DNA from 2 places in the Turicibacter sp. St.80E1 genome. Region 2 is predicted to be linked to the other one. Evidence: a T-box and tRNA genes for the amino acid it is inferred to sense, from the RefSeq annotation. Region 2 holds a T-box; the other holds one or more tRNA genes.
What was found. A T-box is a leader RNA that pairs with one kind of tRNA and senses whether it is charged. The one in region 2 lies ahead of leuS (leucine--tRNA ligase), so its partner is inferred to be a tRNA-Leu.
Positions count from the first base shown of each region.

Region 1: it encodes a tRNA-Leu, which carries the amino acid that the T-box ahead of leuS (leucine--tRNA ligase) is inferred to sense. The anticodon was not compared.

Region 1 covers NZ_AP039386.1:711,289-714,863, reverse strand. Annotated here, with positions in the region: gene AC6I0I_RS03565 (cation diffusion facilitator family transporter) at 1-766, opposite strand, end outside; tRNA gene AC6I0I_RS03560 (tRNA-Leu) at 1,001-1,084, opposite strand; gene AC6I0I_RS03555 (PDDEXK-like endonuclease domain-containing protein) at 1,189-3,575, opposite strand, start outside.
Region 2 covers NZ_AP039386.1:575,852-579,426, forward strand. Annotated here, with positions in the region: gene mnmM (tRNA 5-(aminomethyl)-2-thiouridylate-methyltransferase MnmM) at 1-400, opposite strand, end outside; gene mnmL (tRNA modification radical SAM protein MnmL/YtqA) at 402-1,355, opposite strand; T-box leader at 1,736-1,956, shown strand; gene leuS (leucine--tRNA ligase) at 2,081-3,575, shown strand, end outside.

The sequences.
Region 1 (3,575 bases), 140 kb from region 2:
TCCACACTTTTCTTCCCGTACGAACTACATCATAGGTTGCTTCTTCTAATCCATAATACGTTAAAATAGGTTCACATTTTTCCTTGATAATCCTCATTGTTTCCTCTTCCGGGGCCATTAAGAAAATATCTCTCATAGCTGTTACAACGGCACGGATAGGTAGGGGTAATACAAAAAATGATAAAAAAATGGCAATCACCTGATCTAAATAGGGAAGCATGCGCTCAAGCCATGGATGATGAATTAACGCTGGCAAGAAAAAAGCAAGGGCCATTCCAAAACTAGCCACCGCATCAATCGTCCACTCCATAATTTCTGTTCTTAAAATTGGCGAATTCGCCAAACGATTCATCCTTCTTAAAATTAACATCACGGCTCCTCCAAGAACCGTCGCAAATAGCTCAAAGTAGGCAATCGGTAAAAATTGAACATCTCGTCCGCCGTGAAACATAATCTGAACATTATTTACGATTAATGCAACGGTTACCGAAACAAGAACAAATCCCTTAATCGCAATAAATAATGACTCAACTTGAGAATAACCATACGGCTGTTTTTCACTCACTGGTTTATAAAGAAGCGGAACTAATTTTAATGAAAATAAAATCATAACAAGCTCCGACGTATCATAAACCGAATCCATTAAAACAGCCTGAGACTTTGATAAAATAGCGACTAAGAGCTCAACTAGTACAAATAAAATACCCGCTCCTAAAGAAATCTTTAATGCAACCTGTTCTTTTTTCTCTTCTAGGCGTCTATTCATTTCTTTCACAACTTTCCTTTTCTACAATCTATATTGAATTATACTCGCCTCATCAAGAAAATTTGATTTTTTCTTTTTTCTATTTTAAAACAAAAATAGACAATACGACCTCTAAGTTATCCTCGATTTCTATGGTTATGATTGAACCGCTTAGAGATCTTCAATTTAAAGCTATTTCCGTGAATATGAAAACGCAAAAAAAGCGTCCCTGAGGACACCTTTCATGATATAAATTGGTGCGGGTAACAGGAGTCGAACCTGCACACCGAAGGTACTAGAGCCTAAATCTAGCGCGTCTGCCAATTCCGCCATACCCGCCATTCACTTACATTTTTATTATACCAAATTTGAGGTAAAAATCAACCCTGAAACTGCTATTTTTTCTTTAAATTTTCTTTTAAATAACTTAGGGGAAATAGCCCCTAAGTTATTAACCCCCGATCTAGTTTTTCAATTTGATCTAAAATAGGTTGTAACGCCTTTTCCTGATTGCGATAAAAAACACTTCCGCGAAGGTGTATAAATGTCCATCCGGCTCTTTCAAGAACACGTTGACGTTCCATCTCCTGTTCAATCTTTTCAACACCATAGAACGTATCGCCATCACACTCAATCGCTAATCTGTAACGCCCACTCTCAATCACAAGGTCCATCTGATATTTTCCAATAGATACTTTAGATTTAACAGCATAACCATAAGACTCTAACGCCTTTTTCACATCACACTCTAACATCGTCTCGCACTCGCGACTCACTAGTTCATACATAGGTTTCGGATGTTGACAATACGCTAATAATTCATATCTTAAATCCTCAGATGACAACTGGCTCAATGTTACCGAATGATACAGTCGCATTTGAGAACGGGCTCGACTTGCCGCAACATTGAATCGTTGCGTATACATTTTCTTATTTAATGCGTTATATCTCATATTGGGTGCGATAACAAGCGATAAAAACATCACGTCACGCTCATCCCCCTGAAATGAATAAGAATCACCACAAATAATTTGACGTTCAACCATTACCTTCTCGCCAATTGCGTCTAACAGTAACCGCTGAATTAACTTAGCCTGTTCCCCTCCTAATAACGAAATAACCCCGATACTCTTACCTTCATAATTCTTATTTTCAACACAAGACTTAATATCTTCAACAATACGGATGGCCTCGTTAAGATTCGTCTTTCGCTCATCACGCGCACCATTCTCAACGTAAATAGACATGACAGGTTGCCCGATCCGCTCTGATAACTCAGGTAACTTTAATGGAATCATCTCATTAAAATAGGCGAGCTTATTTGAAAAACCTATGATTTCAGGAACACAACGAAAATGTTCCTTTAACATCAACTTCCCTTTACTTGAAAAAACTCGACATGCAATATCATAAAGTGATGTTTTCAAATCATATGTATTGCCATTTTCAATATTATATAAATAACGATCCATTAAACTTTTAACTGAGGCATCCGAAATTCCAGGCATCACTGGACTAATCTGTTGATCGTCTCCGACAATAACCACACGCTTCCCACGCATTAATAGCGGTAAGCTCAACACATTACATTGGCTACTTTCATCAATAATTACGACATCAAATAACTCCGGATTCACCTTGAAGTTTTCAATGGCCTCCTTAGCGGGCATGATCCAAACCGGAATTGCACTTTGACACTTTTCCATTTCAAGCCTTGCCTCTCTCCTAAACTTTTGAGCTTGGCGCCCCGTTCCCTTTCCAATACGATTCATGACTTGCATCCATGTTTGCAGAGCACGATCTTCCTCTGGGGTAACCCGATTTAAAAGATTATTCCACGTCATCTTAAAAATTAATTGCTTTATAAGGGATGTTTCCTCTTTTTCAAGCATCCTAAGTTTTGTTTCTAACTCACCGCTTTTCCAATCCTCTAGTGAGTCTAAAAAGGTAACCAATTTAGCATAATCAATCATTTCTTGAAGGGTTCCAGGTAGCGGTTCTTTCACCCCTATTTTCATCGTAATTTCCGTTGCAAAAAGAGGCATTGTCCCTTTTAATACATTCAACAACTCATAAAAGTGTTGGTATTGTTCTTTCATCTGATTCAAAAATTGAATCGTTGCAATTTTCTCCGAAAATAAGGCCAAATCTTTATTAACAAGTGCATCATAAATTTCCTGACCAATCGAGTGAATCTGTTCACCGATTAAAAGTGGCTTATATTTATTTAATAATACTTGATACACATCCTGCCATCCCTTTTGTCTCATTTTATTTTTGGTCAGTTCAATAGAGTAGGAAAGCGCCTTTAAATCAGATAAATTATCATAACCAATATCCTTATATCCCGAAATAATAGGGCTTAAAAAAGCATTTAATTGCTTAATTTCCGCTAGACATTCCATAATAATCCCAAACTGTTTCATTTTTTGATTATGCGCGAAAAGGACCTGGGTTTCATTCCCCTCGATATAATCACCGCCATTTGGGGCCATATTTTTATTCCATATTTTCGAGAATTTGAGTAATAACTCACTTTTTTGTCGCCAAGCCTCTATCCGGTTTAATTCATCTAAGGTTGAAATTTTATGTCCATTAATGCGCGTATTCTCATAAAAAGCACGAACATCTGAATTAAATGTTAAATAAAGGCCGCCAATTCCTTTACCTGACTGAAGTCTTTCCTTCAATGACGTCATCATTTGATCATATTTAGGATGATCATAATAATTACACTCAATAATATCACTAACTAAAAGCACCTCAATCTCATTTAACCGATTCATAATATCCTTTAATCGATTAAAAACGGTCTCCCAAATAAGTGAAC
Region 2 (3,575 bases):
TAATCCCGTTTTTTTTGAGCAATGAGAGGAGATCAGTGACTGCTTTCCATGTCGTTTCCCCGTGGGTAGTGATGGCTTGGTCACTTCCAGGAAGATAACCTAAATTAAAGATTGCAGCACTCACTGGTTGGGTCACATAATTAGACAGGTTTTCATGTCCATCATGAATGAGACTCACTTGAGTGAGGTTGGCAGCCTCTAATTTATGTTGTGTATTGATAATCGCCTCTTTTTGAACATCAAAACTGTAAACATGACCTGTTTCCCCTACAAGTTCCGCTAGGAATAAGGTGTCGTGTCCATTTCCTGCTGTTCCATCAATCGCAACATCACCGGGAGATAGAGCCCGTTCGAGTAAGTGTTTTGAGAAGGGAAGGATACGTTCTAGTGTCTGAGCCATGTTACTTTTCCTCCTTTTTGTAAAGGCGACCTTGGTAAGTATTTCTTTCCTTTAATCGATCGTCGATGGCGTTTAACACTTCCCACTTTTTGAGGCTCCACATCGGACCAATGAGTTCCTCACGAACGGCGTCACCTGTTAGTCGGTGGATAACCATATGAGGAGGAAGAATTTCGAGTTGATCAACGACTAAGTCTACATATTCGTCTTTTTCCATGAGTTTTAGTTTGCCTTTTGTTAGCATTTTGTGCATCGGTGTTCCGTCGATAACATGAAGAAGGTGTATTTTAACCCCTTGTACATCGAGTTGGGCAACTGCTTTGGCAGTTTCGAGCATCATGTCATGTGTTTCATTCGGTAAGCCATTAATGATATGGATGATGACATCAATATTTTTTGCTCGTAGTTTTTGAACTCCTTCAACTAGTGTTTGGTAGTCATGTCCGCGATTAATGAGTTTTCCTGTTTGGTCGTGCATCGTTTGAAGCCCCAGTTCTACCCATAGGTCAACTTTTTTATTCAGCTCTCCTAAATATTCAACGACATCATCTGGGAGGCAGTCTGGGCGTGTTCCGATGGAAAGGGCGACGATGTTATCATCGCATTCTAATACAGCTTCATATTTTTTTCGTAAAACTTCAAGCGGGGCATGAGTATTCGTAAAGGCTTGAAAATAGGCGATATATCCCGCTTCGGGCCATTTTTGATGCATCATTTCTTTTACTTGGTTAAATTGAGTTTTTAAATTGTCTTCCGGATTTCCGGCAAAGTCTCCACTTCCTTTTGTACTACAGAATGTGCATCCTCCATATTTAACTGTTCCATCAATGTTTGGGCATGTAAATCCTGCATTGATCATGACTTTAAATATTTTTTGATGGTATTTTTCACGTAAATGATAATTTAAGGTGTGGTATCGTTTATCAGAGTAACTATATGGAAAGGGATTATTCATCGTTTTTTCCTCCTTTAAATGCTTCGTTTATTTAGTATCTTGTCGATGATATCAAAGATAACAGGTATGCTGAACGATTCAAGCTCTCCGGATCAAGGCGGTCAGTCATTCGTTCTTGAACCGCTTGAATCTCATAAGCGCCGCTTGTTTGAAGCGGGATCTGTTCTCTAAGATTTTGGGTACTTTTCTTTTTAGTTTGGCGTTCCTTCTAATTTTTTAAGCGATTCAAAACTTATTTAGACGTCTATATTTTATCATAGAAAGGGAGGGGCAGGCACGTGATATTGTCTAAGGACGTTTTTTCCAACGGTTTTTTGTAAAAAATCTTGTTTTTTGGGTAATGTTTGATATAATTTTTTCTATAATAACCTTATAGATAGATAGAAACGATGAAAAGGATTAGTAGTAAGACGAGGCTATTAAAGAGAGCGAATGGTTGGTGGAAATTCGTATAGAGTCCCTTATGAACTCACCTTGGAGTTGCAGTTGTGAAAAGAAGTAAGAGCTGCCGCCTGTTTGGCGTTAAAACAATGAAGGGGTAAAAGCTTTTTAAGGTTAGCTTTTGCAACTAAGGTGGTACCGCGTCGATGACGTCCTTAGCTCGTTTTAAGGTACTTTTTTTTATGCTTAAAAAGGGTAACTCGCTTCATCGCTTTGTGTGTAAAAGGACTGCCGATTAAAAAGTGACAGGAATACCCTTAAATGGGTATATAGGAGGTAATGTTATGGCATTCGATCATCAACAGATTGAAAAAAAGTGGCAAAAATATTGGTTAGAAAATAAGACGTTTAAGACATCTGATGATTCTTCAAAACCAAAATATTATGCATTAGATATGTTCCCATACCCATCAGGAGCTGGACTTCATGTCGGGCATCCAGAAGGTTATACGGCAACAGATATTGTTTCACGTATGAAACGTATGCAAGGATATCGTGTCTTACACCCAATGGGATGGGATGCGTTTGGATTACCGGCTGAACAATATGCATTAAATACAGGAAATGACCCACGTGAATTTACGGATATTAATATTAATACGTTCCGTCAACAAATTCAATCGTTAGGATTCTCTTACGATTGGGATAAAGAGTTAAATACGACGGATCCAAAATATTATAAATGGACACAATGGATTTTCACACAACTTTACAACATGGGACTTGCTGAAATTAAGGACATTGAAGTAAACTGGTGTGAAGGATTAGGAACAGTTCTTGCCAATGAGGAAGTTTTAAACGTGAATGGAAAAATGGTTTCAGAGCGTGGAGAACATCCTGTTATTAAAAAACCGATGAAGCAATGGGTGCTTAAAATTACTCACTATGCTGAACGTTTATTAGAAGATTTAGAAGGTCTAGATTGGACGGAAAGCATTAAAGATATGCAACGTAACTGGATTGGAAAAAGTGAAGGGGCATTAATTAATTTCAAGGTAGATGGAACGGATGCTTCATTTGATGTTTTTACAACACGTCCAGATACTGTTTTTGGAATCACTTATGTCGTTTTAGCGCCAGAACATCCACTTGTAAGTGAAATTACAACCCCAGAATATCAAGAAGCTGTTCATGCTTATCAAGAATCATCGAAGGCAAAATCAGATCTTGAACGTACGGAATTAAATAAAGAGAAATCGGGAGTTCCAACAGGTGCCTTTGCGATTCATCCAATAACAGGTGAAAAAGTTCCTGTTTGGATTGGAGATTATGTCCTTGCAAGCTATGGAACAGGTGCGGTAATGGCAGTTCCTGCACATGATGAGCGCGACTATGAATTCGCAAACAAATATGATTTACCAATCAAGCAAGTTATTGAAGGAGACTTATCAGAAGGTGCTTTCACAGGTGATGGAGCTCACATTGAATCTGACTTTATTAATGGGATGAATAATGCTGAGGCGAAGACGGCCGTGATTGATTGGTTAGAAGCTCACGACTGTGGATCACGCAAAGTTAACTACAAATTACGTGATTGGTTATTCTCACGTCAACGTTATTGGGGAGAGCCATTCCCAGTTATTTTATGGGAAGACGGAACAATGTCTGTACTCGAGGCGGACCAATTACCACTTGAATTACCAGTAATGGATAATATTAAACCATCTGGAACAGGGGAATCACCACTTGCTAATGCAACAGAATGGTTAGAAGTTGTTCGTGAAGATGGAGTTAAAGGGCGTCGTGAAACAAATACGATGCCACAATGGGCCGGAAGTT